Regions from separate parts of the Candidatus Limousia pullorum genome, predicted to be linked through region 2. Evidence: predicted binding sites of a transcription regulator. Region 2 holds the regulator's gene; each other region holds the start of a gene.
The links. The regulator Rex, encoded in region 2, represses fermentation and respiration genes when NADH is low (regulators of the CRP and FNR family bind a similar motif). The targets are predictions, from matches to a motif close to ATTGTTAANNNNTTAACAAT.

Region 1 (10,585 bases), 490 kb from region 2:
GGTATTGAGGATGTCAATATAGGCGATAAGGTTATTGTGTTCGGTGACGGCTCAAAGGGAGAGCCTACAGCAGACGACCTTGCACGCTGGTCGGAAACAATAAATTACGAGGTTATATGTATAATCGGCAAAAGAGTTCCCAGACTTTTTGTAAAAGACGGAAAAATAACGGATGTGATGTATAAATTATGAAATTACTTGCAGTTGACGGAAACAGTATTCTCAACAGAGCTTTTTACGGCGTAAGACCTCTTACAACAAAGGACGGACGTTTTACAAACGCAATATACGGCTTTTTGACAATGCTCAATAAAATAAAAAACGACACAGCGCCTGATTGTGTTGCTATAGCCTTTGACCTTAAAGCGCCAACTTTCAGACACAAGGCGTATTCCGGATATAAAGCCCAGAGAAAGGGAATGCCCCAGGAGCTTGCTTCTCAGCTTCAGCCCCTGAAAGATTTGCTCACACTGCTTGGATATAAGCTTGTAACCTGTGAAGGCTATGAAGCCGACGATATTTTGGGTACTCTTTCCGCAGAATGTGAGAAAGAGGGCTGGGAATGTGTTATAGCAACAGGTGACCGTGACAGCTTGCAGCTTGTATCTGACCTTACCACAGTGCGCCTTGCCGCAACAAAGCAGGGAACAGCTACTGCTATTATTTATGATAAGGAAAAAATAATGGAGGACTATGGAGTATCTCCCCGTGAGCTTATTGAGATAAAGGCAATTCAGGGCGATACATCCGACAATATCCCTGGAGTTGCGGGAATAGGACCCAAAGGCGCCGGCGACCTTATTAAAAAATACAAAACCGTTGAATATATATACGATCACCTTGATGAGCTTGATATTAAGGACGGAGTAAGAAAAAAACTGGAAGCCAGCAAGGATAACGCAATTTTGTCAAGAATGTTGGGCGAGATAAACAGAGAAGCGCCGATAGACAAAAAACTTGCAGATTACAGCGTTTCCGGAGGCGATGACGAAAAAGCCGCAGATTTTATGGCTGACTTGGAGCTTTTCTCACTTATAGAAAAGATGGGCTTGAGAAACAGCGGAGTAAAAAAGGAAGAGAAAAAGAAAGAAAAGGAAAAATTAACCTTTAGAGATTGCTTGTCCGAGGAAATCGATGTTAAAAATGTTTTCGGCAAAGACGAAAAGGATATTTTTATAACATATATAAAAGAAAGCAAAACATCTCCGGAGTGCATATATGCATGTAACGGTAAAGAGGTGTACAGACTTTCTGTGGAAAAGCTTTCCGATTTCTCACAGCTTGAAAATAAAATAGTAGCCTACAGCAGTAAAGAGATTTATTCTTTCCTTGATAAAAACGGAATAGATAAAAATAGTATTATATTTGATATAACGTTGGCGGCATATCTCTTAAATCCCTCATCAACAGACTATTCAGTCAGCAGACTGTGCGAGGAATATAAGGTTGAGCCGGCGAAAGCTGAAGCAGAGGATGAGGTTTTGCAGTTTGTATGTGAAAACGGAACATTGCCTGATTTATATGAAAAACTGAAATATGAGATTTCAGACAAAAATCAGGAAAAGCTTATGTATGAAATCGAGCTTCCTTTGTCAAAGGTTTTGGCAAAGATGGAAAACGTGGGCTTTGCCGTGGACAAAGAAGGAATAGAGAATTACGGCAGAGTTATAAATGAAGAAGTGCTTTCAATTCAAAATCAGATTTACGAAGAGGTTGGATATGAGTTTAATATAAACTCACCAAAACAGCTGGGCGTTGCACTCTTTGAAAAGCTGGGACTTCCCGCAAAGAAAAAAACAAAGAGCGGCTACAGCACCAACGCCGACGTTTTGGAGGATTTGAGAAAATACCACCCTGTAATAGATATGATTTTAAAATACAGAACACTGGCAAAGCTTAAATCAACCTACTGCGACGGACTTTTAAAGGTTATCGGCGATGACGGAAGAATACACACAAACTTTAATCAGACCGAAACCAGAACAGGAAGAATAAGTTCAACAGAACCAAACCTCCAGAATATTCCTGTTAGAACTGAGATAGGTAGGGAATTAAGAAGATTTTTCTGTGCCAAAGAGGGCTGTGTCCTTGTGGATGCCGACTATTCCCAGATTGAACTGAGAGTTCTTGCAGATATTTCAAAAGATGAAAACATGATGCAGGCGTTTAAGGACAACGAGGATATTCATACAGCTACAGCCTCACAGGTTTTCAATATGCCCAGAGATTTTGTAACTCCAATAATGAGAAGCAGAGCCAAAGCGGTAAACTTCGGAATAGTTTACGGAATAGGTGCTTTTTCACTTTCAAAGGATATAGGTGTTACTACAAAAGAAGCTTCTAACTATATTAAAGCATATCTCAGCCATTACAGCGGCGTTGATAAATATATGCATGATGTAACCGAAAAGGCGAAAGAGGACGGCTATGTTGAAACAGTTTTCGGCAGACGCAGATATCTTCCTGAGCTTAAAACAGGCAACCATATAACAAGAGCTTTCGGTGAAAGGGTTGCCAGAAATATGCCTATACAGGGAACAGCGGCGGATATAATCAAAATTGCCATGATAAGGGTTGACAATCGACTTCAGGATGAGGGACTGAAAGCAAAGCTTATTTTGCAGGTTCACGACGAATTGATTGTCGAAGCTCCTGAAGAAGAAAAGGAAAAGGTCAGCGCAATTTTGAAAGAAGAGATGGAAAACGCAGTAAGTCTTTCCGTGCCCCTTATAGCCGATGCGGCTATTGGCAAAACCTGGTATGATGCAAAGGGCTGATAACTTGCAAATACTGAATTTTTTAAGAAAGCATAAAACTGCCAAAAGTAAAAAGGTGATGGTAAATATGGCAGAAAGAAAGACAAATATTAAGAATGTAGTTTTTATCTGCACCGGCAACAGCTGCCGCAGTGCAATGGCTGAGGGGATTTTTAAAAAGCTCTGTGCAGAAAAAGGCTATGACATAAAATGCAGCAGTGCAGGAACTGCCGCTTCCTCCGGATACGGTGCTTCAAAATATGCTATTGAAGCCTGTAAGGAAATCGGTGTGGATATAAGCAGACATAAATCACAGGGTATATACGGTGTAGATTTAAAAGAAGTAGACCTGTTCTGTGTGGTTTCAATGTACCACGCAGATATCCTGATGAGTATGGGAGTTCCTCAGAATAAAATTTTTGTAATGTCAAGGGAAAAGGGTGGAATAACAGACCCGTTCGGCAGTGATCTAAATTTTTACAGAGCCTGCCGTGACGAGATAGTTTCCGTTCTCACAGACCTTTTGGAAAAGCTTTGATATATGAATATAGTTATTGAAAAGGCAAAAGCCTGTAATTTACAGGAAATTGCAGATATTGAAAAAGAAATTTTTTCAACTCCTTGGTCACTTAAAAATATAACGGACACTTTTAAAAATGAAAACAACTGTTTTTTTGTGGCAAAGGATTTGGAAAGCGGCGAAATAGTGGGTCATATCTGTCTTGAAACGGTTTTAGACGAGGGAATTTTGACCTCTATAGCTGTCAAAGAAAAATATCGAAACAAAGGAATAGCCAAAAAGCTTATGGACTCTTTTATAGATGAAGCTAAGAATAGAAATATTGCATTTATAAATTTGGAAGTAAGAGCTTCAAATGCGCCGGCTATTGCTTTGTATGAAAAATATGGTTTTGAAAAAGTGGGTACAAGAAAAAATTATTATTCAAAGCCGACGGAAGACGCCTTGCTTATGATGTTAAATTTTTAACAAATACTAAGGCGCAAAATGAGAGGAAGTGTAATATGAAAATACTTGCAATAGAGTCATCCTGCGATGAAACAGCGGTTGCAGTTGTTGAGGATGGCAGAAATGTGTTGTCCTCGGTAGTGGCAACACAGGTAGAAGAACACAGACTTTACGGTGGAGTTGTGCCTGAAATAGCCTCAAGACGTCACGTTGAAGCTATTGAGGGGGTTACAGCAGAGGCGCTAAATCAAGCCGGTGTGACAATGGATGATATAGAAGCCATTGCGGTGACACATGCTCCGGGACTTATAGGCGCACTGCTTGTAGGCGTAAACTTTGCAAAAGGACTATCTTTCGCAACCGGCAAACCACTTGTTCCGGTACATCATTTGAGATCCCATATAGCTTCAAACTACATATCCCATCAGGATTTGAAGCCGCCATTTCTTTGTCTGGTTGTTTCAGGTGGACACAGCCACATTGTTATGGTTGAGGACTATACAAAGATGAAAATAATAGGCAGAACCCGTGACGACGCCGCAGGAGAGGCTTTCGACAAGGCGGCGAGAACAATGGGAATGCCATATCCGGGCGGAATTGCAATGGATAGAGTAGCAGAAAAGGGAAATCCTTTAGCTTACAAGCTTCCAAGGCCGACAGTAGACGGTTGTCTCTATGATTTCAGTTTTTCCGGACTTAAAACAGCCATAATAAACTTAATACACAATGCTTCACAAAAAGGGGAGACACTTCCTGTAGAGGACTTGTCAGCATCTTTCAGATATGCAGTTGTTGACTGTCTTGCTACAAACTTTATTAAAGCGGCAAAAGACTTGAATGTTAAAACATTGGTGACAGCAGGAGGAGTTTCTGCAAACTCATTGCTCAGAAGAAGGCTGGAAGAAGACTGCGAAAAAAACGGTTTTGCTCTTTATATGCCGGACAAAAAGCTCTGCGGAGATAACGGGGCAATGGTTGGCTCTCAGGGATATTATGAATATTTAGATAAAAATATTGCAAATCTAAGTCTTAACGCAGTGGCTACACTTCCTATAGATTACAGATAATATTTTGTTTAATACACACGTTAATAGGGTTAATGTTTCGGTAGATACTGATAATTGTAACTAATATTTCTTTTCTATTATCAAAAATAACCATTTGTAAAGATGATATGAAAAGGAAATATTTACAAAGGTTCAACCCTTAAAAATGCAGGATTTAAAATTAAAACGTGCATTTTATCTTTTGTGATAAGGCTGAGTTCACATATTTTTAATGATTTTTATCTATTGCTACTAAAAAAACGGAAGTAAAGTCAGCATAATTCGACCATTATATTGATTGATAAAGATTTGACAATGTGATATAATGTTTAAGGTATAAAAACAAAATTTATATATACTTTTTACCATTTAAAGGTAAACTCTCGAAAGGGGAAACAAAACAATGACAAACAACAAATCAGTTTTGGCTTGGCTTGATGAAATGAAAGCCCTCTTGACACCTGATGAGGTAGTATGGATTGACGGCAGCGAAGAGCAGCTCGAGTCACTCCGTGCACAGGCTTGTTCAACAGGCGAGCTTATTAAGCTTAACCAGGAGAAACTTCCAGGCTGCTACCTTCACAGAACTGCTGTGAACGACGTAGCTCGTGTTGAGGACAGAACATTCATCTGCTCAAGAAAAGAAGAGGATGCAGGTCCTACAAACAACTGGAAAGACCCTCAGGAAGCATACAAGATGCTCTTTGATATCGCAAGAGGCAGCTATAAGGGCAGAACAATGTACATTATCCCTTATTCAATGGGCCCAATCGGTTCACCTCTCGCACAGATCGGTATCGAGGTAACAGATTCTATCTATGTTGTACTCAACATGGCTATCATGACCCGTGTTGGTCAGGCTGTTCTCGACGTTCTCGGCGACAGCGAAGACTGGGTTAAGGGACTTCACTCACGCTGCGACATCGACGCAGAGAAGAGATATATCTGCCACTTCCCAGAGGACAACTACATCATCAGCGTTAACTCAGGTTACGGCGGAAACGTTCTCCTCGGCAAGAAGTGCTTCGCTTTGAGAATTGCTTCTTACCTCGGTAAGAACAATCAGTGGATGGCAGAGCACATGCTCATCCTCGGAATTGAGAACCCACAGGGCGAAGTTAAGTATGTATCCGCTGCATTCCCATCAGCTTGCGGTAAGACCAACCTGGCTATGCTTATTCCACCAGAGGGCTATACTTCAAGAGGCTACAAGGTATGGACAGTAGGCGACGATATCGCATGGATGAGAAAAGGCCCAGACGGCAGACTTTATGCAATTAACCCAGAAAACGGCTTCTTCGGCGTTGCTCCTGGTACAAACAAAAAGTCAAACCCAAATGCTCTTGCTTCAACTCAGAAGGGCACAATCTTTACAAACGTTGTTCATAACCTTGATGACAACACAGTTTGGTGGGAAGGTCTTGACAAGAATCCACCAGAGAACGCTGTAAACTGGAAGGGCGAGCCATGGAACGGCAAGACCGCTACAGAGAAGGGCGCACATCCAAACAGCCGTTTCACAGCACCTGCAAAGAACTGCCCATGCATCAGCCCAGAGTTTGACTCAACAGCAGGCGTTCCGATTTCTGCTATCATCTTCGGCGGCAGACGTGCTCAGACAACTCCACTCGTATATCAGTCAAGAGACTGGAATAACGGTGTATTTGTAGGTTCAATCATGGCTTCCGAGACAACAGCAGCTGCAACAGGTGCAGTAGGTGTTGTTCGTCGTGACCCAATGGCTATGCTCCCATTCTGCGGTTATCACATGGGCGACTACTTCAAGCACTGGATCGAGATGGGCGAAATCCTCGGCGATAAGGCTCCAAAGATCTTCAATGTAAACTGGTTCCGTCTTGACGACGAGGGCAACTTCCTCTGGCCAGGATTCGGCGATAACTTCCGTGTACTCGAGTGGATTATCGACCGTTGCGAGGGCAAGGCAGATGCAGTTGAAACTGCAATCGGTTATGTTCCACATGCAGACGACATCAACCTTGATGGTCTTGATATGGACAAGAAAACTCTCGAAGACATCCTCTATGTTGACAACGCAAAGTGGCTCAAAGAGGCTGAGGGTATCGAGGAATTCTACAAGAAGTTTGGCGACAAGCTCCCAGCAGAGCTCAAGGATCAGCTTAACAGCTTGAAAGAAAGACTTTCAAAGTAATTTAGTTTAAGATTACTTTATAATAAACAAAGGCGTATGGTTTATACCATGCGCCTTTTGTAATATGAAAATTTAAATACAGAAAATAAAACCCTTCCAACCGAATTTAATTGTTCAGTTGGAAGGGTCATTTTAATTAGTTAACAAACAACTTAAAACGATTATCAGCCTTTAATAAGTTTAATCTGAATAAGTGTTGCGTCAATGACGGTGATTTTACCGTCTTTGCTTACATCAGCATACTCTTTATGGAAGCCTGCTGTCTGCTCATATCTTCTTGAAACATAGTTCTGAATCATTGTAGCGTCGTTGATATCAATTCTGTGGTCGCAGTTTACATCTCCGATTTCATATTCCTGACCGCCGTCGGAAGTGAAGTTGAAGGTATATGTCTTCTCAGATGCAACTGAACCGTCCTCAGCTACTACCTTTACAACTGTCTTTCCTGGAACAGAAGTTGCAGGAACAACTGTTACGGAAGCGTTGTTTGTAACCTCGAATGTAACCTCAGGAGCCTTTCCTGATACAGAAATATTGTATTCTGTAACTGATGGGTCAAACTCTGCAAAGTCAGCTCCGCCAACTTTTACGTTGGTAATTTCATATGTAGACTTCTCTACAACTTCCTTACCGTAAAGCTCGATTTCAGTAACACCGATTGACTTATTTGTTCTGCACTTCATGTTTACTCTTACAATGCAGGTTTCAACAGGTTCAAAGGTGATTGTTGTCATTTCGCCTGACTTAGCTTCTGGTTTTCCGCCTACGTAAGTTACTTCTGTCCAGTTAGCGTCGTCGTTGAATGGATGGTCAGCAATGTTTGCAATGTGACCTCTTGGGTTGTTAACTCCGTTAGCAGATTTGCTTGGAAGTTCGAAATCAAGAGGACCTGTGTAGTACTCAATCTTGTAAGACTCTGGAAGCTGAGTTGCTCCGCTGTCGCCTTCTGTAAAGAAGCCTACCTTCATTGTATCAACATAGTTTTCTTTAACATCGCCTTCATGAGCCATGATAACGCCTACCCAGTCACCGCTTCTTGCAGTTCTCTGCCAGTTACACCAGATGTTCTTGCCTTCATTATCTGATGTAGCGAAGGAAATACTTCCGTCGTTGAGTTTTTCAACTCTGTCAGTTGAACCGGCTTCATCGTTTGTAAATGAAGCAACTGCGAATGGGAGTTCGTAACCGTTTCTTGTCTGATAGTAGTTAGCACTCTGAGTAAGGTCTGTTTCAGTAACTCTTACCTTTGCTGTAACAGTATATTCAGACTCGTTTACTGTTGCTTTACCTTCAACTGTTACAATTGTATTGTCCTCAACGCTGAAGTCTTCAGATGTATAGGAGTTCCAAGTAACATTTGCCTTAACGCTTGTTCCGTCGCTGTAGTAAGCATTTACAGTAGCAGGCAATGCAGGAACTACACCTTTCTGTGTAGCAAGTGTCAATGTATCAAAGGTTGTGATGTCTTTTACAGTTACAACAGCTTCAGGACGGAGTGTCTGTCCTTCTACTGTACCTAAAACCTTAAATGTGCCGTAATCAGCGTAGAGTGACGGGTCAATTTCATCCCATGTAACCTTTACATTTCTTGGGAAGCTGTCTTTTACGTTTGCAACAACATACTCAGGAAGAACAGGAGCCTGGTTAAGCTTTGTTGTTACGTTTACAGGTTCGTAAGATTCAACAACTACTTCAATTTCGCTGTCAGTAATTGTAATAGTAACAGGTTCTGATTTGAATGTGCTGCCCTGATACTCACACTGTGCTTCTAATGTAACTGTACCCTTCTTGACTGCATAGATTTCTTTGTCTGCATTGTTTATAGAAATCTCGCCGCCTTCAGCAGATACCTGATTGATTGTAGCGTTTACTGTGTTTCCGTCAGCCTGTGAACCATCCTCATATACAGCCTTAATTTCATATTTAAGAGTTGCATTTTCAGGAGCTGTTGTTGGGTCTACAGTAAGAGTAAGTCCTGTAAGCTTGATAGGTTCTTTCTCGAATGTGATTGTGTAATTGTTTTCTGTTTTTCCGTCCTCAGAAACTACTTTTACAACTGTATTTCTGTCAATAGACATTGCAGGTACGACAAATACATTTGCATTCTCTCCGGCTTCTGCTGTTATTTCCGGAATATCATAAGGATAAGCAACCGGAATTGTGTAAGAATATGTATCAGGATTGAAGCCCTCAAGAGCCTGACCGTTTACAGAAAGGGAAGTGAGCTTTGCAGTTGTTCCAACGTCAACCTGAGTTCCCGCTGCATATGCTTCAAACTCAATAACACCAACAGGATAGTTATTGTTTCCGCTCTTCTGTGGATAAAGTTCAAGTTTCAATGCTGTTGTATTAACAGGTGTAAATTCAAATCTGTTGATTGCTGAAGCTTTAAAATCAGCCAGTTTACCGATAGACTGATTTTCTACAGGAGTCCAATCTCCGTTTGCATCTTTATAGTAGATTATAGCTTCGCTTGGGAGCTTAGTAGCACTGTCTGTGTAGAAATATACACCTGCTGCACCGATGTACTTGCTTTCGTTAAAGTTGAAAATGAGGTAATGACTTGGGTTGCTGTTGCCGAAGCCGCTGCTTGTCCATGTTGTCCATCTGCTGCTAAGGTCATAGCTTCCGTCAACAGTCTTGCTTGCAAGGTCAGTACCCTGCTGATAGGAATATTCTACATTAACGCCTCTTGCAACATTTGTATCAAATACAAACTGGTCACTTACTCTCAATGTAAGTTTTGCAGTAAGTCCGTCATAGCCCGCAACTTTACCGTTTATTTCAACAGTACCTGTCTGAGCTACGTCTTCTGATGTGATTTCCTTATCCCATGTTACATTTGCAGACTTTGTGCTTCCGTCTGAGAAAATAACCTGTACAGTTTTTGGCATTTCCGGAATTACGCCTACAGCTGTTGCAATTGTGCTGTTCAAAATGCCAATAGCGCCTATAGCTGTAATTTCAATTGTAATTTCAGCGCCTGTTTCTGTAACTGTACCCTTTACAACTGTGATGCCTGTTTCAGAAATTTCAGGAATTTCATCCCAAGTAACATCCATCATCTTTGTTGTTACGCCGTCAGCATAAACAGCCTCAACCTGTGAAGGAAGAACAATCTCTTCACCAACGATAGCTGTAATGTTCTTTACGTTGTAACCGAGGATATCTGTAGGTTTAACGCCCTCAGCTGTTGTGTATACAGTTGTGGAATCGCCGTTAAGACCTGAAGAAGTTGCGTTGATTGTGAATGAACCTGCATCCTTTGTGGACTGAACGATAACAAGAGCCTTGCCGTTGAAAGCCTGTCTCTGCCATGTTCCGTTTGTATCCTTGTAACGCTCGTGGCTTGCTGCGTTTCCGTTGTCAACACCAACGATTTTACCGTTGCCGCTGATTGTGAATGTAATGTTGTTGTCGGCTGTAGGAACGAAGTTTCCGTTTTCGTCAACAACGTCAACCTGAATGTAAGAAAGCTCTGTGCCGTCAGCAGCAATAACCTTATCTTCTGCTGTAAGTTTTACAGAAGCTGGGGAAGAGGCAGTTGTTATTGTTTCAACAGCAACCTGTTCGCCGTTTTTGTCGTAAGCTACAGCTGTAAGTGTGCCGGGCTTGTAGTCCATTCTCCACTCAAGCCAGAGGTCAC
Region 2 (10,585 bases):
CCCTTAAACGGCTCGTAACCATCGAATACGTGGTTCATAATACCGTTACCGTTTGTATCTGTCAAAAACTCAGGGCGATATCCCATAAGGCCTCTTGCAGGGATTCTGAATTCAATATGTGTTATACCGCTTTCACGTGTGCCCATGTTGATAAGTTCAGCCTTTCTTGAGCCGAGCTTTTCCATAACTGCACCAACATAGCTGTCCGGAACTTCAATCATAAGATATTCGATAGGCTCGCACATAACGCCGTCTATCATCTTTGTGATAACCTGAGGACGGGAAACCTGGAACTCGTAGTTCTGTCTTCTCATCTGCTCAATAAGGATTGAAAGATGAAGCTCGCCTCTTCCGGAAACCTTAAAGGTATCTGCGCTGTCTGTCTCCTCAACACGCATAGCAACGTTTGTTTCAACCTCTTTGAAAAGTCTGTCTCTGATATTTCTTGAAGTTACAAACTTTCCTTCACGACCTGCAAATGGGCTGTTGTTTACCATAAAGTTCATAGAAACTGTAGGCTCGTCAATCTTTACAAAAGGCAAAGGCTCTACACAGTCCATGGAGCAAACTGTTTCACCGATATTCAGGTCTGCAATACCGCTTACGCAAACCAGGTCGCCAACAGTTGCACTTTCGCACTCAACTCTTTTAAGACCCTCAAACTGATAAAGCTTAGTAATTTTTACATTTTTGGTAACATCGCTTGAGCTGCTGCAAAGTGTCACTGTCTGACCTGTCTTTACAGTACCTCTTTCAACTCTTCCGATGCCTATTCTTCCCACATAATCATCGTAGTCGATGTTTGAGAAAAGAAGCTGCAAGCCTGCTTCCGGGTCGCCCTCAGGAGCAGGAATTTCTTTTATTATCTCTTCAAAAAGAGGTTTCATATCTGTACCCGGAACATCAGGGTCAAGAGAAGCAAAGCCGTCTCTTCCTGAAGCGTAAACCACAGGAAATTCAAGCTGGTCCTCATCTGCGCCCAGTTCGATAAACAGGTCAAGAACCTCGTCCACAACCTCGGCAGGACGTGCGCCGGGACGGTCGATTTTGTTTACAACAACCAAAGGCTTTTTGCCGAGACCCAAAGCCTTTTTAAGCACGAAACGGGTCTGAGGCATACAGCCCTCAAAAGCGTCAACCAAAAGTAAAACGCCGTCAACCATCATAAGAATACGCTCAACCTCACCGCCGAAATCAGCATGTCCGGGAGTGTCAACTATATTTATTTTTACGCCGTTGTACATAACGGCTGTGTTTTTGGAGAGAATTGTAATTCCTCTTTCACGTTCAAGGTCGTTGCTGTCCATAACACGTTCCGCAACATTCTCGTTTTGTCTGAAAATACCGCTCTGTTTCAAAAGCTGGTCAACCAAAGTTGTCTTACCGTGGTCAACGTGAGCGATAATTGCTATATCTCTAATATTCTCCATTTTGCTCATCAAATCATTCCCTCTTATAAGCATAAATTACTGTATCTCACAATCTGTAATTATAGCATAAGGCTCATTAAAAAACAAATAGTTTAACAATAGGGAAACTCAATTCTGTATTATTGTTAAATTTTACTCTTTTAAAGACAAAATTATTGTTTAGTTTAATTGATTTTCCGATACAAAGAAAAAAATACGGCAATAAAGGGTATTTTATATTTTACAAATGTTTTAATCTGTCTTTTCGGTGAAAAACTTTACTTTTTTACCCATATATAGTATAATAAGCAACGTAATTAACTAATTTGCACAAAATCGGGAGGTTATAATAATGGGCTACACTATAGCGCAGAAAATTATCAAAAACCATCTCCTTTCCGGCGAAATGGTAACCGGAACGGATATCGGTCTTAGAATTGACCAGACTCTTACTCAGGACGCAACAGGCACAATGGCTTATCTTGAGTTCGAGGCAATGGGAGTTCCCAGAGTAAAAACAGAAAAGAGCGTTGCATATATCGACCACAACACTCTCCAGACAGGATTTGAAAACGCAGACGATCACCGCTTTATCCAGACTGTCTGCAAAAAGCACGGCATCTACTTCTCACGTCCGGGAAACGGTATCTGCCATCAGGTTCACCTTGAAAGATTCGGCAAACCGGGCAAGACACTTATCGGTTCCGACAGCCATACACCTACAGGCGGCGGTATCGGAATGCTTGCAATGGGCGCAGGCGGACTTGACGTAGCTGTTGCAATGGGCGGCGGCGCATATTATATAACAATGCCTAAAATGGTAAGAGTAAACCTCACAGGCAAGCTCAGACCATGGGTTTCCGCTAAGGACGTTATCCTTGAGGTTTTGAGAATTATGTCCGTTAAGGGCGGCGTAGGCAAAATCATCGAGTACGGCGGCGAGGGCGTAAAAACTCTCACAGTTCCTGAAAGAGCTACAATCACAAACATGGGCGCAGAGCTTGGAGCTACAACCTCCATCTTCCCATCAGATGAAATCACAAGAGAATTTTTGAAGGCTCAGGGCAGAGAAGATGATTACACAGAGCTTTCCTCAGATCCGGACGCAGTATACGACGAGGTTATCGACATCGACCTCAGCGCACTCAAGCCAATGGCAGCATGTCCGCATAGTCCTGACAATGTAAAGACAATCGAAGAGCTTGCAGGCGGCAAAATCGACCAGGTTTGCATAGGCTCCTGCACAAACTCCAGCTATCTCGACCTTATGCGTGTAGCTGCAATCCTCAAAGGCAAGACAGTTCATCCTGACGTTTCCCTTGCAATCGCTCCGGGAAGCAAGCAGGTTTACAATATGCTGGCATTAAACGGCGCTTTGGGCGACCTTATCGCAGCCGGCGCAAGAATTTTGGAATGTGCCTGCGGTCCATGTATCGGTATGGGACAGTCACCTAACAGCAAGGGTATCTCCCTTAGAACCTTCAACAGAAACTTTGAGGGCAGAAGCGGTACAGCCGACGGACAGATTTACCTTGTTTCCCCTGAGACAGCAGCGGCTTCCGCAATTACAGGCGTATTCACAGACCCAACTACTTTGGGTGAAGAAGTTAAAATCGAGCTTCCTGAGAAGTTCCTCATCAACGACAACATGGTTACTCCTCCTGCTTCAGAAGAGGATATGGACAAGGTTGAGGTTTTGAGAGGTCCAAACATCAAGCCTTTCCCAACAACAAAGCCAATGGAAGACACAATCAAGGCAAGCTGCGCATTGAAGGTTGGCGACAACATCACAACCGACCACATTATGCCGGCAGGTGCTAAGATTCTCCCGCTTCGTTCAAATATCCCTGCTATCTCTAACTACTGCTTCACAGTATGTGATAAGGACTTCCCTGAAAGAGCAAAGATGCTTGGAAGCAGCGTAATCGTAGGCGGAGCAAACTATGGTCAGGGTTCTTCCAGAGAGCATGCGGCTTTGGCTCCTCTCTATCTTGGCGTTAAAGCAGTTTTAGTTAAGAGCTTTGCAAGAATTCACAGAAGTAACCTTATCAACGCAGGTATTTTGCCGCTCACATTCGTAAACGAAAGCGATTATGATAAGATTTCTCTCGGCGACGAGCTTGTACTTCCGGATGTTAAGAAAATCATCCTCGAGGGCGGCGACGTTGTAGTTGAAAATGTTACAACAGGCGAAAAGATTATGGCTAAGTGCGAGCTTACAGGAAGAACAAGAGATATCATCCTTGCAGGCGGACTTTTAAACTATACAAAGGAGAACAGCTAACATGGAAAAAATCAGAATGACCACTCCCCTTGTGGAGATGGACGGCGACGAAATGACCAGAGTTATCTGGCAAATGATAAAGGACATACTTTTGACACCTTTTATCGACCTTAAAACAGAGTATTATGATTTGGGTCTTGTTCACAGAAACGAAACAGACGATAAAGTAACCTTTGACAGTGCAGAGGCTACAAAGAAATACGGCGTTGCAGTTAAGTGCGCTACAATCACACCAAACGCTGCAAGAATGCCTGAATACAACCTGAAAGAGATGTGGAAGTCCCCTAACGGCACAATCAGAGCAATTCTGGACGGTACAGTTTTCAGAACTCCTATTCTCGTTAAGGGTATCACCCCATACATTCCAACATGGAAAAAGCCAATCTGCATTGCAAGACATGCATACGGCGACGTTTACAAGAACACAGAAATGGTTGTTGAGCAGGGTTCAAAGGCTGAGCTTTGCGTTACAAAGCCGGATGGCACAGTTGAAAAATCTCTCATCCATGAATTTAAGGATTCAAACGGCATAATCCAGGGTATCCACAACCTTGACAAGAGCATTGGTTCCTTCGCAAGAGCATGCTTCAACTTTGCACTTGACCAGAAGCAGGATATCTGGTTTGCAACAAAGGATACAATCAGCAAGAAATACGACCACAGATTCAAGGATATTTTCCAGGAAATCTATGACAACGAATACAAAGAGAAATTTGAAGCCGCAGGCATCGAATATTTCTACACCCTTATCGACGACGCAGTTGCAAGAGTTATCAGAAGCGAAGGCGGCTACATCTGGGCATGCAAGAACTACGACGGCGACGTTATGAGCGATATGATTGCAACAGCTTTCGGCTCACTTGCAATGATGACAAGCGTTCTTGTTTCTCCTGACGGAATTTACGAGTACGAAGCTGCACACGGCACAGTACAGCGTCACTATTACAAGCACCTCAAGGGTGAGGAAACCTCCACAAACTCAGTTGCAACCATCTTTGCATGGTCAGGCGCATTGAGAAAAAGAGGCGAGCTTGACAACATTCCTGAGCTTTCAGCATTTGCAGACAAGCTTGAAAAGGCTACAATCGACACAATCGAGGACGGCGTAATGACAGGCGACCTCTATCTCCTTTCAACTCTTGAGAACAAGAAGAAAGTAAACACAAGAGAGTTCCTTGAAGAGGTTGGCAGCAGACTTAAAGCAATGCTTTAATCAAAAGAGGTGGTAAAATGGCAAAAAGCAACGGGATTTCCATGTCCGTAATCAGGCGTCTGCCAAGATACTATCGCTTTTTGACAGAACTGCACTCTGAGGGAGTCTTAAAAATCTCCTCCACAAATCTTGCGTCAATAATGAATGTGACCGCTTCCCAGGTAAGACAGGATTTAAACTGCTTCGGCGGTTTCGGCCATCAGGGATACGGATATTGTGTGGAAGATTTAAAAAATGAAATTGAGAATATTCTGGGGCTCAACAACAACTATCAAGCGGTGTTGCTGGGCGCCGGAAATCTGGGCAAAGCCGTGGCACGCCATATAAATTTCAGCGAAAGAGGATTTCAGCTTACAGCTATATTTGACCGTGACCCTGAAAAAATCGGAACAGAGCTGGGCGGCATAATAATCAGAAATGACAACGAAATTTATGATTACTGCCGTCAAAACAAAACCGATGCGGTTTTCCTCTGTATTCCAAAAAACAGCGTTGAAAACGTCATTGATAAGCTTTACGAGCTGGGAATCCGCAATTTCTGGAATTTCAGCCACTATGACATAGCAAAGGTTTATCCCGACACAGTGGTTGAAAACGTCCACATGAGCGACAGTCTTATGACTCTCTGTTACAGAATAAACGACAGCCAAAAAGAAAATTGATTTATAAACATAACCCCGCACCTGCAATAACTGCAAGTGCGGGGATTTTTACTATATTAAACTTAAATACTTTGGCGGCACAGCTTTTGTAAGCCATACACCATTTTCTGACAGATAAAATTTAAAACCATCCTCAGCCATTTTCCCTGTTTCAATTTTCAAAACAGCCGGCTTTCCGTGGCGTTTTCCAACCTTCTCTGCGGTTTCCACGTCCTTTGAAAGATGAACATAAAGCCGTGATTTAGGAACAAGTCCCTCTTTCATAATCGACCCTAAAAATCTTTCCGCCGTTCCGTGATACAGAAGCTCCGGCGGAGTAAGCTCTTTAAGCTCCACATCAACATCGATTGAATGTCCCTGTCTTGCTCTTATTTTGCTCTTGTCATCGCTTAAAGAATATCTCTGCTTGTTGTCCGTTTTTACTATGTATTCAAGCTTTTCCCTGTTGAAATCAGGGTATTTCTTTTTTAATCCATTGATAAGCTCATCTACATTTGCCCAGCCGTTTTTATCCAGTTCAATCCCGATTATTTCGGGCTTGTGCCTTAAAATAAGGCATATATATTTTCCTATTTTTATATCATTCATTTTTATCACTTCCTATAAAAAATACATTGACACAGTTATATTATATGATATACTAAAAATAAAAAGCCAAGGAGATGAGCGGTAATGGCAAAGCTTGAAAAAATGCTCTATGATGATTTTAACAGAATTATCGGAAGAATTGAGGCAGAAATTCTTTCCGGAAGCAGTTCAGCCTCCCTTGAGGACACAAGTGATTTTGTAGACGGAGATGCAAGGTGCAGTGTCAGGGTTTTTGAACGCTATAGCGCATTCGGAGGCAACCGTGTAAGCCTTTCCGTCACTCTCTTTCAAAACGGAAACGGCCCTATACATCTTTCGGCAATCACCGCCGGCGGAAGCCAAGCTATGTTTTTTAAGCTAAATACCGTTGGCGAAGAAGCTTTTCTTGATAAGCTCCGTGAAATACTCTGATAAACAAAAAGTCACCGACTAAACCCAAAAGGCGCAACCGGTGACTTTATTTTTATTAAAGCTCCTTGTCGATTTTCTCCCAGTCAATCTCCTTTGAACAGTGACTGCAACTATCAGGTCTGTGATAAAGCATAGATTTCAAAGGCTTGTTGCAATGAGGACAGCGATAACGCAGATGCGTAAATAAAAACAGTGCGCCAAACACAAGGGTCACGCCCAAAAACATCAATGTAGGAATAAGCTTGGAAAAGTTGCCGTATTGCATAAAGAATGTAATAAAGAAATAGGCATAAGCCAAGATTAAAATAATTGAAATGTATCTTATGTTTTTAATATTTATCTTCATAAACTCTCACCTCTGTATTTGAAATCTATTATACAACAATCTCTATAAAAAAAGCAATATTATTTACAGAAAAAATCCCCGGGAAATTCCCGAGGATTTTTTTGCCTTTTTTACAGCTTTCCGCCTTTTGCAAATCTATCAACTAAACTTTCACTGGGCGTATCACTTTTAACTTTATTCTTATTTATAAGTTCCATTTTGATATCAGTTAAAAGCTGCAATCCTTCGCCTATTCCATAGTTTAACAAACCTGAAAACAATGCGGTAAAGAATACATAATACCAAAATGGATCTTGGTTGGCTAAACCTACTATAGCCCACAGTACACCTACAATAAATATAAGTACCGCAACTATCTTAAAAGCACTTGCCACCTTATTCTCCATAGCTTTTCCCTCCTGTCTCTTATTTTTTTAACAGCAATTAGAAAATGTCCTTTTTATTACTGCAATTTCATTATATCACATATAATTATAAATTGCAATTATTTTTATTTGCAAATATATTTTTTATAATTAAATTTATAATACAAAATGTGTTCTATTATTATAGATTAAAAAAATCTATACTATAAACAGAGGTGATGAATATATGAAAGACAAATTTATTATAAAGCCCAAAAAGACACGCTCAGTTACTATGACAATAAGAATAGACAGCGAAATCAGTGATAAACTGGATGAGCTGTCATTAAAAAGCAACCGTTCACGAAACGAACTAATAAATATGTCCCTGCGTTACGCTTTTGAAAATCTGGAATTTGTAGACGAACCGGAGGATAATAACCCATGAAAAAAGGCTGTGGTCGATAAAACCACAGCCTTAATAATTTTTTATTTAAATTAAGTCAAACCCAATTTGTAAGCGAGCCATTCTAAGTCGTTTAACAAATCGTCTCGCCCGCCTTGAAACGAACTTCATTTTCTAAAGGAAGCTTTGCAAGACGGAAATAAAATATTCAGATGAGAGCGAACCATTCCCAAGACTAAGAAAAACGTCTCGCCCGACCTGTGCAGTCGTTAATTTCCATAGCTAACCCTTGCAGGTCGGATATAAAAATCAAACGGGATGAACTTTGTTTTCCATGTCTGCTACGTCGGAGTTGATGCCAACTTTAGCGTTTCTTCTCTTCTCGAAGAAATCAAGTGATACCTTCGGGAACTGAGCGTAAGAAAGAACATCCTCTTCCTGCTCAAGATACTGTGCAGGGAACTCCTGTCTGAGCTTCTCAAGTTCTGGCTTGAGCAAGTCTGCCGGACGGCAGTTTACAGGCTTCATGTCGCCGATAATCTTCTTTCTGAACTCTGGGTCGATAGGCATTGGAGTTGTACCGTACTTGCCGGCAACAAGGTCCTTAAACTCGTTTGTGCACATCTTGTAACGCTGACCCATGATTACGTTGAATACAGCCTGTGTACCAACAATCTGTGATGTAGGTGTAACAAGCGGAGGATAACCGGAGTCCTTACGAACTCTTGGAACTTCGTTGAGAACCTCTGTAAGCTTGTCTTCCTTGCCTGCGTCCTTAAGCTGCTTCAAAAGGTTTGAAAGCATTCCGCCCGGTACCTGATAGATAAGAGCGTTTGCGTCTGTAGCAAGCATTTTCGGGTCGAGAAGTCCGCTCTTTATGTACTTCTCACGGAGAGTCATAAAGTAATCTCTGATTTCTGTAAGAGCAACAAGGTCAATACCTGTGTCGTACTCTGTACCCTGCAAAGCTGCAACGATTGACTCTGTAGGAGCATGTGATGTTCCGAGAGCAAGTGGGCTGATTGCTGTATCAACAATGTCAGCGCCTGCCTCGATACCCTTCATAAGGCACATTGATGCAAGGCCTGAAGTGTAGTGTGTGTGAAGCTGAACAGGAAGGTCAACAGCTTTCTTGATAGCCTTAACAAGGCTCTCTGTGTTGTATGGTGTCAAGAGAGCAGCCATATCCTTAATGCAGATTGAATCTGCGCCTGCGTCTGCAATTCTCTTAGCGTACTCAACATAGTATTCGTCTGTAAATACAGGGCCTGTTGTGTAGCTTATTGCAACCTGAGCATGAGCGCCCTCTTTCTTTGCAGCCTTGATAGCTGTTTTGAGGTTTTTAATATCGTTGAGAGCGTCGAAAATTCTGATGATGTCGATACCGTTTGCAACTGAACGCTGAACGAAATATTCAAGAACGTCATCAGCATAGTGACGGTAGCCCAGCATATTCTGTCCACGGAAAAGCATCTGAAGCTTTGTGTTAGGGCATTTCTCTCTTATAATACGAAGTCTCTGCCATGGGTCCTCGTTCAAAAATCTAAGACAGCTGTCGAAAGTTGCGCCGCCCCAGCACTCGAGAGAATAGAAACCAACCTTGTCCATTTTCTCAAGTATAGGAAGCATTTCCTCAGTTGTCATTCTTGTAGCAATGAGTGACTGATGAGCGTCACGCAATGCGGTTTCAGTAATCTTTATCTTTTTAGCCATTTTGTATCATCCTTAATATCCAGATTATTTCAAAGTAAGAAGAACCTTTCCTGAGTCAACTGCTTCGCCCTTGTTAACAGTGATAGAAGCAACTGTTCCGTCCTCAGGAGCCATGATTTCGTTTTCCATCTTCATAGCTTCAAGAATTACCAATACGTCGCCCTTCTTAACAGCCTGGCCAACAGATACAGGAACATTAACGATTGTTCCGTTCATAGGAGCTGTAATCTCTGTGCCGCCTGCAACAGGAGCAGGAGCTGCCTTTGGTGCCGGAGCTGCTTTAGGAGCCGGTGCTGCAACAGGAGCAGGAGCTGCACCTGCGCCAAGCTCTTCAACCTGTACGTCGTATGCTGTGCCGTTTACTGTAATTCTCAAATTTTTCATTGTAAAATCCCCTTTTCTAAACCCACGCAGTAAAATAATTTAATGCAGGAATATATTTTATGTCGTTATATGTTTAATCAGATTGTTGAATGTTTCTTTGCAAGTGTTGGAACTCTCTTGCCCTCAAGCATTTCAAGAGCAGCAGCAATCTTGCCTCTGAGCTCGTCCTCAGTGATAACATCCTCAACAAAGCCGTTTTCAGCAGCCTTAAATGCTGAAAGCTCTGCCTGTGCAAACTTCATTGCAGCTTCCTTCTGCTTTGCAGGAACAACGTTCATCTTCTCAGGAGCCATGATAAATGCAGCAGCCTCAGGAGTAACAGGAGAGATAATAGCCTGTGGAAGAGCAAAAGTAACATCTGTGTTTGCGCCGCTTCCAGCCATTGCGATGTACAAAGCGCCTACAGCAGTACCTGTAACAACAGAAATCTTAACAGTTGTTGCCTCAGCATATGCGCTTGTAACCTTAGAAGCAGTCTTGATTGAAGTAAATTCCTCGCTGTTTACAAAAGTGATAACAGGAATTGAGAAAGCGTCGCAGAAACGAACAAACTTTGCAATCTTGTCGCCTGCATGATAGCCAACGCTCTCGCCCTTTGTGCCAACAAAGCCTACAACTCTGCCGTCAACTCTGCCAAGACTTACAATAGCCTGTGAACCGTAGTTTGCATAGAGTTCAAAGAGAGTGTTCTCGTCAGCAACCATCTCAGCAGGGCACTTAGGAGCAGCAGCAGGTGCAGCCTCAAATGCAGCAGCTGAAGAGCTGAGGTTATTTGAAGGGAGATATGTAATAAGCTCTCTTGCCTTTGCAATAGCCTCTGCGTTG
Region 3 (10,585 bases), 1.3 Mb from region 2:
AACCGTTTTTGTCAGACTTTTAGGAACCAATTTATCAGATATTTAAAGATTACAACCAATGTTAAGGAGGAATTTCACATGAACTTAAAGGGAACAAAAACAGAAGCTAACTTGATGGCTGCATTCGCAGGCGAATCACAGGCAAGAAACAAGTACACATACTATGCATCAAAGGCTAAGAAAGAGGGCTACAACCAGATCGCAGAGCTTTTCCTTGCAACAGCAGACAACGAGAAAGAGCATGCAAAGCTTTGGTTTAAGCTTCTCCACGGAATCGGCACAACAGAAGCAAACCTCGAGGACGCAGCAGCCGGCGAGAACTACGAGTGGACAGACATGTATGCAACATTCGCTAAAGAGGCAAGAGAAGAAGGCTTCATCGAGATTGCAGAGCAGTTCGAAGGCGTTGCTAAGATTGAGAAAGAGCACGAAGAGCGTTACAGAGCATTGCTCAGCAATGTAAAGAAGGGCGAAGTATTCAAGAAAGGCAGCATCGTTATTTGGGAGTGCGGCAACTGCGGTCACATCCACGTTGGCGAAGAAGCTCCGGAGGTATGCCCAGTATGTTTCCATCCAAAGGCATATTTCAGAATTAAGGCTACCAACTATTGATTTGACCTGACTGCGTATTTTAATACAAAACAGAAAACGACCGTTATCCCCAAAAGGGAAACGGTCGTTTTTCTTATGTGAGTTTTTGTAGAAGATACAGAGATTTCATCAGGTTTTAAGCTCTGTGCGTCTTAAAATAAGATAAGTAATTCCTCCGAATATTCCAGCTCCTATTATCAATGAAGCTATTGGGTAGAGATAGTTTATTGTTCCGTCGGCGGTAAATCCTGCTATTCTTGAAAGAAAAGTAAAAATATTTTGGATTACATTTTCCGGAATAACATAGACAAAAAGCAAAGGAACTATAAAACCAAGAATTATACCAAGTGCAACCATAAAAGCGATAAAGAAATACTTTCCTATTTTGTTAAAGAGCACTACGAAAAAGTAGGTTACGCTTGAAACAAAGGTGTAGGTTAAAAACAGCAGAAGCCAGTTCAAAAGATACTGATTTTTAATGCCGTAAATTAAACCGAAAAAATTTTTATATTCAGTCATCACAAGAGGGGCTACCGAACCGATGATTGTATCAAAAAAAGCCAGCACCGCAGCTATAAACATGAACATGGAAATTGTTGAAATAAAAATATATTTTCTGGTAAATCCGTTTTGTATGAGCATTTTAAAGTCTTCTGTAAAGCCCATAACTCCCAGTATGCCTATATATATAATACTGCTGTTTTCCAGTGCACTCATACTTATATTTTCATTGTTTCCAAGGCACAGCTTCAGAGTAATAAAAACAGCCGCTACAATGGAAAGCATTATGGTGTAAAAAATCCATATGTATTTTACCGAGGTTAAACATTCATAGCGTATAGCGGTTTGAAGTTTCTTCATGTCAGATACCACCTTTCTCAGTAAGCTTTACAAAGAGCTTTTGCAAATTCATATTTGTAATCTGGAGATTGCTGTTCTGCGGCAGTTCTTCTCTTTCGCCTAAAATATAGGCAAGCTTCATACCGCCCAGTATATCCTCACCGATAACCTTTTTATCTGCGCAGAATTTGTCAACCTCTGCTGTAACGCCGGAAACACAGTAGCCGGTTTCCAAAAGATTTTCGGCTGAATCCTGTAAAAGAACTTTTCCCTTGTCGATTATAACAACATCCTCAATGATGTTTGCAACCTCTTCGATAAGATGTGTGGCAAAAATTATTGTCCTTGGATTTTCCTCGTAATCGTTTAAAAGAATGTTGTAGAACAATTCTCTGTGGTTGGCATCAAGTCCCAGTACAGGCTCGTCAAAGATGAGATAGGGAACGTTTAAGGCAATAGCCACAGTGAGTTTAAATATGGACTGATATCCCTTTGAAAGCTGTTTGAATTTTTTGTTTGTGTTGAGATTGAATTTCTCAGCTATTGCGTAAGCCTTTTCAATATCAAAGCATGAGTAAAAACGGTTCATCCACATAAAATGCTCTTTTACTTTAAGACTTGTGTTGTATAAATCCTGTTCGCTCATGCAGTGGATTTTCTCGTGTACCGCCATATTTTCCCTTGTGGGAATACCGTCGATGAGGACTTCGCCGCTGTCGGGGAAAATTCTGTTGGCTATTATGTTTATCAAGGTGGACTTGCCGGCGCCGTTTCTTCCCAGCAAGCCGTATATTTTTCCGTATTCAAAGGAAAAAGAGATATTATCAAGAGCTGTGACATCCTTGTATCTCTTGGTGATGTTTTTAATCTGAATTGAGCCCATCCTCGTAACCCCTTTCTATAAGCTTTATGACGTCCTCCTTTGTCATCTGAAGCTTTGAAGCCTCTTCGATGAGGGCGGCGACGTACTGATTGTAAAATTGACTTTGTCTTTTCTGTCTGATTTTTTTAACTGCCCCGTCCTTTACGTACATACCCAGACCTCGCTTTTTGTAAATAATTTCTTCGTCAACCAGCATATTCATTCCCTTTAAAACCGTGTGGGGATTTATGTTCAGCAGAGCGGAGATTTCGTTGGTGGAGGGGATTTTTGTTTCCTCAGGAAAAATTCCTGTAAATATTGAGTCCTCCAGCTGTTCTGCAATCTGTATGAATATGGGTTTATCTGTATTTGTATTTATCTTCAACCACATCACTCCTTGTTAGTTAGTTACTTGAGTAACTAACTATCTTGCCTATAGTATAATCAGATTGTTTTCTGTTGTCAATAGGTTTTAAAAATTTTTCTGTGCAAAAAATAAACCCACAGCGGCAATGATAAATCGCTGTGGGTTTTGAAAGATTTTAAGAAAATAAATGAAATAAATAATCTGACAGTGGCAATAATAACATGGCGGGGTGATTTCCTATGGTTATTGTTAAAAAAACACTGAAAAGAATTTTGCTTATGACATCGGGGGGAAGTGCCTATGTGGGAATAGAACTGCTTTGGCGCCATTATTCCCACTGGTCAATGTTTTTTGTAAGCGGTATCTGTTTTGTAATTCTCTTTGAACTGTATACCGGAAAAAATAAGGATTTGACAATTCCTGAAAAATGCGTAATAGGAAGCGCAATTATTACAGCCATTGAGTTTGCGGCGGGCTGTATAGTTAACATTTGGCTGGGAATGGAGGTTTGGAACTATTCAAACCTGCCCTTTAACCTTTTGGGTCAGGTGTGCGTGATGTACAGCACCCTTTGGGGACTTTTGTGCCTGCCTATTGATTTCTTTTGCAGGAATGTTTTGAAAATCAAAGAAAAGTACAGTAAAAAGCTTTTGGATGGATGACTTTTAAGTCCTTAAAAGCCTGATTGAATTAAATATGCAAAGTATGCTTACTCCTGTGTCTGCAAGAACCGCAAGCCATATTGGAGCAAATCCCGCAACGCCCAAGGAAACAACTATAACTTTAACAGCTATAGCGAAGATAATATTTGCTTTTGCTGTGTTCATAACCTTTCGGCAAAGCTTTATTGTCTTAGGAAGAGGGGAGAGGTTGCCGCCTGAAAGAACTGCGTCGGCTGTTTCGATTGCGGCTTCACTTCCAAGACCCATTGCAAAGGAGCAGTCGGCAGCCGCCATAACAGGAGCGTCGTTTATTCCGTCGCCTACATAACAGCAGACACGATTATTTTTGATTTTAGAAAATTCCTCGACCTTTTCCTGGGGGAGCAGGTCGCTTTTCAGAAGATTTATTCCAACAGCCTCTGCGATAGGCTTTGCCGAGCTTTGAAAATCTCCTGTGAGCATTGCGGCGGTTTTTATTCCTAAGCTTTTAAGCTCGCCGATAACGGATTTTGCTTCCTCTCTTATTTCATCGGACAAACTGATTTCACCCAGCAGCTTTCCGTTTTCAATGAGAAAAACTTTTGAATTTTTATCGGCAGGTGTATTGTGATTTCCAAGTATACGTTTTCCTCCGCAGATGAGGACATTTCCATCTTTTTCTGCGTATACGCCGAATCCCGGTTTCTCCTTGTAATTTTCCAGGTCAGGCAGAACAAGACCTTTGTTTTTTGCGGACTCTAAAATAGCCTTTGCCATTGGGTGAGAGGAGTTGACCTCACATGCGGCGCACAAAGCAAGAATATCATCCTCCGTAATTTCCGGTACATGGGAGATAACCTTTGAAACAGACAGTTTGCCTGTGGTTATTGTTCCTGTTTTGTCAAAAGCAAAGCAATCTGCTTTTGAAATAGCTTCAACATATTTTCCGCCTTTGATTAAAACGCCTTCCTTAGTGGCTCTTCCTATTCCGGCATAGAAAGCCAAGGGAACCGAAATAACAATAGCACATGGGCAGGAAGCCACAAGACAGGTGAGAGAACGGTATATCCATACGGAGGGTTCGCCGCCTAAAATAATTGGGATAACAGCTATCAAAAGTGAAACAACAAGAACAATAGGTGTGTAGACAGCGGCAAAGCGTGTTATGAACTTTTCCTCATTGCTTTTTGATTTCTCCGCATCCTCAACAAGCTTTAAAATTCTTGAAGCGGTGCTTTGTGAAAGCTCCTTTGTGGTTTTAACCTTTATAAGGCCGTCACCGTTTAACATACCGCTGAGAACCTCAGTTCCTTTTTCACCGGAAACAGGTATGCTTTCTCCGGTAATTGCAGAGGAATCCAGTGTTGTAAAGCCCTCGGTGATTATTCCGTCAAGAGGTATTCTGTTGTGTGGCTTTACAATTATTTCAGTTCCAGTGAGAACTTCCTCTGCGGCTACAGTTGTTTCCTTTCCGTTTTTAATTACAACAGCCGTGTCAGGTCTGATATTTGAAAGCTTGGCAATATTTTTTCTTGAACGTGCAACAGCTTTGGCTTCAAGTATCTCGCCTATTTCAAAAAGAATTGTTACAATAGCCGCTTCGGGGTATTCACCTATACAGAAAGCGGCGATAACAGCGATGGTTAAAAGTGTTGTTTCATCAATTTTTAATTTTACTATTGTTTTTACGCCCTCAAGAAAAATTTCGTGTCCTGCCGCCAATGCACTTAATGCGTAAATCGGTATCAAAACATATATAGGGGCATTAAAAATACTTGAAACAATTCCTGCCGCAAAAAGCAGAAGAGATAAAATCAGCCATTTATAATTCTGTTTTTCTTCTCCATGGCTGTGGTCATGGCTGTGACTGTGATGATGTTTTTCTTCCGAATCGCTTTCGTGTTCGTGGCTGTGAGAACAGCAGGGTTCCTCATGGCTTGTAAAAACCGAACCCTGTGATGCTGAACATGCTTTGCAGCCGCAGCTGTGGTGATGATGATTGTGGTTTGTTCCGCTCATAATTGTCACTCCTTAATGTGTTCAAGACCTAAACTGAATATTTTGTGTATATGGTCGTCTGCAAGGCTGTAGAAGCTCTGCTTTCCGTCCTTTCTCACCTTAACAAGCTTGTTGTGTCTGAGTATTCTAAGCTGGTGGGAAATAGTTGACTGCTCAAGACCTAAAATTTCGGAAATACAGCAGACGGACTGTTCGCCTTGGAATAAAACGCACATAATTCTGATTCTCGTGGTATCTCCGAATATTTTAAATAAATCCGCAAGCTCGAAAAGAGTGTCGGTGTCCGGCATATTTTTTATGGTTTCCATAACCTTGTTTTTGTGTTCTTCATGGTTAGCCACAATACAGCCTCCTTTTCGTAAATGAATTATATTTGAACATATGAATAACTGTTCATATGTTAGTTTGATAATACACCCGATTTCCCTTTTTGTCAATAATAAATTTTTGTTTTTTTACTGCAAAAATATAAAACTCCGGCAAATGATGTTTACCGGAGTTTTAGTTTAATGAAAAAACTATTTTTGATTAGAATGTAATGTTTATTTCGCCAGACTCGGTGACTGTATCCCAGTTATCGTCGATTATGTGGAATGACAATGTCACATCCTTGATAGATGAAATGTCGTTGCTGGCAAGTTCTTCTTTGTCAAAATCAACTGTTGCCAAAGCGTGAGAATTTGGAAGCATATCATAGTAGAAGAATGGGTCAATCATAAATCCGTTTACAGAAACATCGTCTGTAGACATTGTGATGTTAAAGTCATTATTGTTTTCAATGTAAAGTAAAATGGACTGAGTGTCATATTTTGCGTTTTCAAAAAGACCCTTTGCAACAATCTTTATGTTGCTTCCGTCAAAGATAGCTTCACCGTTGTCATCGTATTTATAATCATAGGTTTCAGCGGCAGAAGTCTTTAACTGAACCGGAGCTGATTTAAGATATTCATCGTATTCTTCTGTGCTGACAGAAAATGTCATAGTCATATCTGCTGCGGTTTTAATATCCAAGAAATCCAATTCATCTTTAGGAATATCTATTGTTTCGTTGGATTTTTTACCTGCTGAAACAGTAGCGTACAAGAAAGCGTATTCAGTCATATATCCGTTTATGGCAAATTGATCTATGCTGAAATTTAAAGTTTGATCTGTGTTGTTTTCAATAAGAACATCGAGAATTAAATCGCCGTAATAATCGTATTCGAGGCTCTTAGCTGTAATTTTAACATTGTCCTGATCCAGCAAAACAGTTTCATCTATTGAGAAATCAGATGAAGCATTGCTGTTGTCTTTTTCTGTTTCCTGCTCTTCTGCATTGTCTTTTGTGTTGTCTTCAGAATCGCCGTCGGTTGATACTTGCTCAGGTTCCTTCATTGCATTTTCTAATTCTTTCTGTAAATCAGAAAACGAACAAGCTGTTGCAGAGAATGCCATTGCAAGCACAAGAAATAATGTCAATACCCTTTTCATTTTTATATGTCCCCTTTAAAAATAATGATGATATAAAAATATAATATATTCATATAAATGCGTTGTTAAAATATAAAAATATATCACACTATACCATATGTCTGATTATACAGTAGTATAAAATTTATGTCAATATAAAAATTAAACTGCGATACGGTTTATATTTGATTGTATTTATGCTATAATCCTCTTGGTGATTTTTATGATATGTAATTTATGTCCGAGAAATTGTAATGCCGAAAGGGAAGAATACAGCGGAAAAGGATTCTGCAAAATGGGAACTACCCCGAAAATAGCTTTGGCGGCTCCTCACTATTGGGAGGAGCCCTGTATCAGCGGCAAAAACGGCAGCGGTACAGTGTTTTTCAGCGGCTGCACCATGAAATGCGTATTTTGCCAGAACTACGAGATTTCTTCAATGGGTCAGGGCAAATATGTGACCGCCTATGAGCTTTCGGAGATTTACCGCAGTCTTGAGGATAAAGGGGTTCACAATATAAACCTTGTGACGGCAACCCATTTTATAGATGAGATTATAAAAAGCTTTGAAATATACATGCCTAAGATTCCCATAGTTTACAACTGCGGAGGCTATGAAAAGGTAGAAACCCTTAAAAGGCTTGAGGGAATAGTATCTGTTTATCTTCCTGATTTTAAATACGGATTTAACGAGCTGGGAGAGAAATATTCAAAAGCCGTCAATTATGTTGAAACAGCCGAAAACGCCATAGGGGAAATGGTTCGTCAAAGGGGAAAAGTACAGTTTGATGAAAACGGCATGATAACAAGCGGCGTAATCGTAAGACATTTGATACTTCCAAACCATACAAAAAGCAGTATAAAGGTTCTTGAAATTATCAAGGAAAAATTCGGCGATAATGTGCTTGTAAGCCTTATGGGACAGTACATCCCTATGGGAAAAGCCGAAGACTTTGAAAAGCTCAACAGAAAGATAACACCGAGAGAGTATAACAAGGTTTTGGATGTTTTATATGATTTGGAAATAGATGGTTTTGCTCAGGAGCTTAAATCGGCGGATAAAAAATTTGTTCCTAAATGGGATATTTAGATAAACCTTGTTAATTTTTCGTTTAATTTGGTGAACGGAAATGACCGTTGCTTTGATTTTGAGATAAATTTTTAAAAAATTTTTAAAAAAACTTGCAATACAAGGAAAAACATGGTATAATTCACCTGTATTCTAAAGTGCTTACTGAACTCGCATGCTTTTGTAAGTCATTTGCGGCACATGATTTACAAGAGTATGCGATTTTTTATCAGAAGGGAAAGTAGAGTATAATTATTTTTATTACATATTGGAGGATCTACTCATGAACAACGGAACAGTTAAGTGGTTCAACGAAGCAAAGGGCTACGGATTTATTTCTAACGACGACGGCGGCGACGATGTATTCGTACATTTCTCAGCTATCGAGGTTGAGGGTTTCAAAACACTCAAAGAGGGTCAGAAGGTTACTTTTGAAACAGAATCAGATACAAAAAATCCAGGCAGACTCAGAGCAGCACACGTTCGTCCTGTTTGATTTTTCATCTGAAAATAACAGACTACAAAAATCCGGCCTTTGCCGGATTTTTTTATTTTTTATGAACATAATAAAAAACAGGAAAATAGTTCATAGTTTCTTGTAGAATTTTCATCTTTTGAAAAAATAACGTAAAATTTCGATGATTTCAATATGAAAGCAATAAAAACTATTGACATTTAGCTAAATAAAATGTAAAATTATTACAACGTTCAGCGTATGAACGTTATCTGTTATTAGGCTTTATGTTTGTGTTTACATGGAGGTATGCATTTTTTACATTTTAAATCAACTTGTAACTTTGTTAAAATATTAACAAGGTTAAAGAGAGATTTATTGTGTCTGATTTTCATGAGTTTCTCAAAGACTACTCCCGTGTAAATATAATCGGGTAACATCATATGACTAATAAAAAGGAAGGCGATTTGATGGCTAATAATCAGTATCTTACGGTTGACAGCATTGAAACACTTGAAGAGGCTCTTGCCAGAGTTAGAGAAGCCCAGAAGAAATTTGCTACCTACACTCAGGAGCAGGTAGACGAGATCTTTAAGGCTGCTGCTCTTGCAGCTAACCAGCAGAGAATTCCTCTTGCAAAGATGGCTGTTGCAGAAACAGGCATGGGAATTGTAGAAGATAAGGTTATCAAGAACCACTATGCTGCTGAGTATATCTATAATGCATACAAGAACACAAAGACTTGCGGTATTATAGAGGAAGACAAGGCATTCGGCATCAGAAGAGTTGCAGAGCCTATCGGTGTTGTTGCTGCTGTTATCCCTACAACTAACCCAACATCAACAGCAATTTTTAAAACACTTATTTCTCTTAAAACAAGAAACGGTATCATCATCAGCCCACACCCAAGAGCAAAGAAGTGCACAATCGAAGCTGCAAAGGTTGTTCTTGAGGCTGCAGTTGCTGCAGGTGCACCGGAAGGCATCATCAGCTGGATCGATGTTCCATCCCTCGAGCTTACAAACATGGTAATGAAAGAGGCTGACATCATCCTCGCAACAGGTGGTCCTGGAATGGTTAAGGCTGCTTATTCTTCAGGTAAGCCGGCATTGGGCGTTGGTGCAGGTAACACTCCTGCTATCATTGATGATACAGCAGATATACTTCTTGCTGTTAACTCAATCATTCACTCCAAGACATTTGATAACGGTATGATCTGCGCATCTGAGCAGTCAGTTATCGTTTTGGATAGCATTTATGATCAGGTTAAGAGAGAGTTTGCTAAGAGAGGCTGCTATTTCCTCACAGCAGACGAGACAGAAAAAGTTAGAAAGACAATCATCATCAACGGCGCTCTTAACGCTAAGATTGTTGGCCAGAAGGCACACACAATCGCAGCTTTGGCAAACGTTGAGGTTCCTGAGGATACAAAGATCCTTATCGGTGAGGTAACAAGCGTTGACCTCAGCGAAGAGTTTGCTCACGAGAAGCTTTCTCCTGTACTTGCTATGTACAAGGCAGCTAACTTTGACGAAGCACTTGACAAGGCAGAAAGACTTGTTGCAGACGGCGGTTACGGCCATACTTCTTCTGTATACCTTGATAAGGTAACAGAGGTTGCTAAGATCGAGAAGTTTGCTGCAAGAATGAAGACCTGCCGTATCCTTGTTAACACACCTTCTTCACAGGGTGGTATCGGCGATCTTTACAACTTCAAACTTGCTCCATCCCTTACATTGGGCTGCGGCTCTTGGGGCGGAAACTCTGTTTCAGAGAACGTTGGAGTTAAGCATCTTATCAATATTAAGACTGTTGCCGAGAGGAGAGAAAATATGCTTTGGTTCAGAGCACCTGAGAAGGTTTATATCAAGAAGGGCTGCCTCCCTGTTGCACTTGACGAGCTCAAGGCAGTAATGGGCAAGAAGAAGGCATTTATCGTTACAGACTCATTCCTTTACAACAACGGTTATACAAAACCAATCACAGACAAGCTCGATGAAATGGGCATTACACATACAACATTCTTTAACGTAGCTCCAGACCCATCACTTGCAAGTGCAAAAGAGGGTGCTGCTGCTATGACAGCATTCCAGCCTGACGTAATTATCGCATTGGGCGGCGGTTCCGCAATGGATGCTGGTAAGATCATGTGGGTAATGTATGAGCATCCGGAAGTTGACTTTATGGATATGGCTATGAGATTCATGGATATCCGTAAGAGAGTATATACATTCCCGAAGATGGGTGAGAAGGCATACTTCATCGCAGTTCCAACATCTGCTGGTACAGGTTC

Region 1: CGICJO_RS08835 (phosphoenolpyruvate carboxykinase (GTP)) is a predicted target of Rex. The motif match lies at 5,067-5,086, and genes of this name have one in related genera.
Region 3: adhE (bifunctional acetaldehyde-CoA/alcohol dehydrogenase) is a predicted target of Rex. The motif match lies at 8,635-8,654, and genes of this name have one in related genera.

Annotation. Positions count from the first base shown of each region.
Region 1 covers NZ_CM171614.1:1,932,060-1,942,644, forward strand. Annotated here, with positions in the region: gene alr (alanine racemase) at 1-192, shown strand, start outside; gene polA (DNA polymerase I) at 189-2,777, shown strand; gene CGICJO_RS08820 (arsenate reductase/protein-tyrosine-phosphatase family protein) at 2,845-3,294, shown strand; gene rimI (ribosomal protein S18-alanine N-acetyltransferase) at 3,298-3,744, shown strand; gene tsaD (tRNA (adenosine(37)-N6)-threonylcarbamoyltransferase complex transferase subunit TsaD) at 3,780-4,790, shown strand; gene CGICJO_RS08835 (phosphoenolpyruvate carboxykinase (GTP)) at 5,173-6,939, shown strand; gene CGICJO_RS08840 (Ig-like domain-containing protein) at 7,104-10,585, opposite strand, start outside.
Region 2 covers NZ_CM171614.1:1,440,346-1,450,930, reverse strand. Annotated here, with positions in the region: gene typA (translational GTPase TypA) at 1-1,439, opposite strand, end outside; gene CGICJO_RS06455 (aconitate hydratase) at 1,762-3,693, shown strand; gene CGICJO_RS06450 (NADP-dependent isocitrate dehydrogenase) at 3,695-4,906, shown strand; gene CGICJO_RS06445 (redox-sensing transcriptional repressor Rex) at 4,924-5,568, shown strand; gene CGICJO_RS06440 (RNA 2'-phosphotransferase) at 5,620-6,156, opposite strand; gene CGICJO_RS06435 (DUF6054 family protein) at 6,241-6,567, shown strand; gene CGICJO_RS06430 (hypothetical protein) at 6,623-6,913, opposite strand; gene CGICJO_RS06425 (hypothetical protein) at 7,024-7,299, opposite strand; gene CGICJO_RS06420 (ribbon-helix-helix protein, CopG family) at 7,505-7,705, shown strand; gene CGICJO_RS06415 (oxaloacetate decarboxylase subunit alpha) at 7,973-9,376, opposite strand; gene CGICJO_RS06410 (biotin/lipoyl-containing protein) at 9,401-9,760, opposite strand; gene CGICJO_RS06405 (carboxyl transferase domain-containing protein) at 9,838-10,585, opposite strand, start outside.
Region 3 covers NZ_CM171614.1:35,438-46,022, reverse strand. Annotated here, with positions in the region: gene rbr (rubrerythrin) at 79-612, shown strand; gene CGICJO_RS00215 (hypothetical protein) at 721-1,452, opposite strand; gene CGICJO_RS00210 (ABC transporter ATP-binding protein) at 1,454-2,314, opposite strand; gene CGICJO_RS00205 (GntR family transcriptional regulator) at 2,295-2,678, opposite strand; gene CGICJO_RS00200 (putative ABC transporter permease) at 2,900-3,322, shown strand; gene CGICJO_RS00195 (heavy metal translocating P-type ATPase) at 3,326-5,320, opposite strand; gene CGICJO_RS00190 (ArsR/SmtB family transcription factor) at 5,326-5,661, opposite strand; gene CGICJO_RS00185 (hypothetical protein) at 5,849-6,790, opposite strand; gene CGICJO_RS00180 (radical SAM protein) at 6,993-7,859, shown strand; gene CGICJO_RS00175 (cold-shock protein) at 8,122-8,334, shown strand; gene adhE (bifunctional acetaldehyde-CoA/alcohol dehydrogenase) at 8,763-10,585, shown strand, end outside.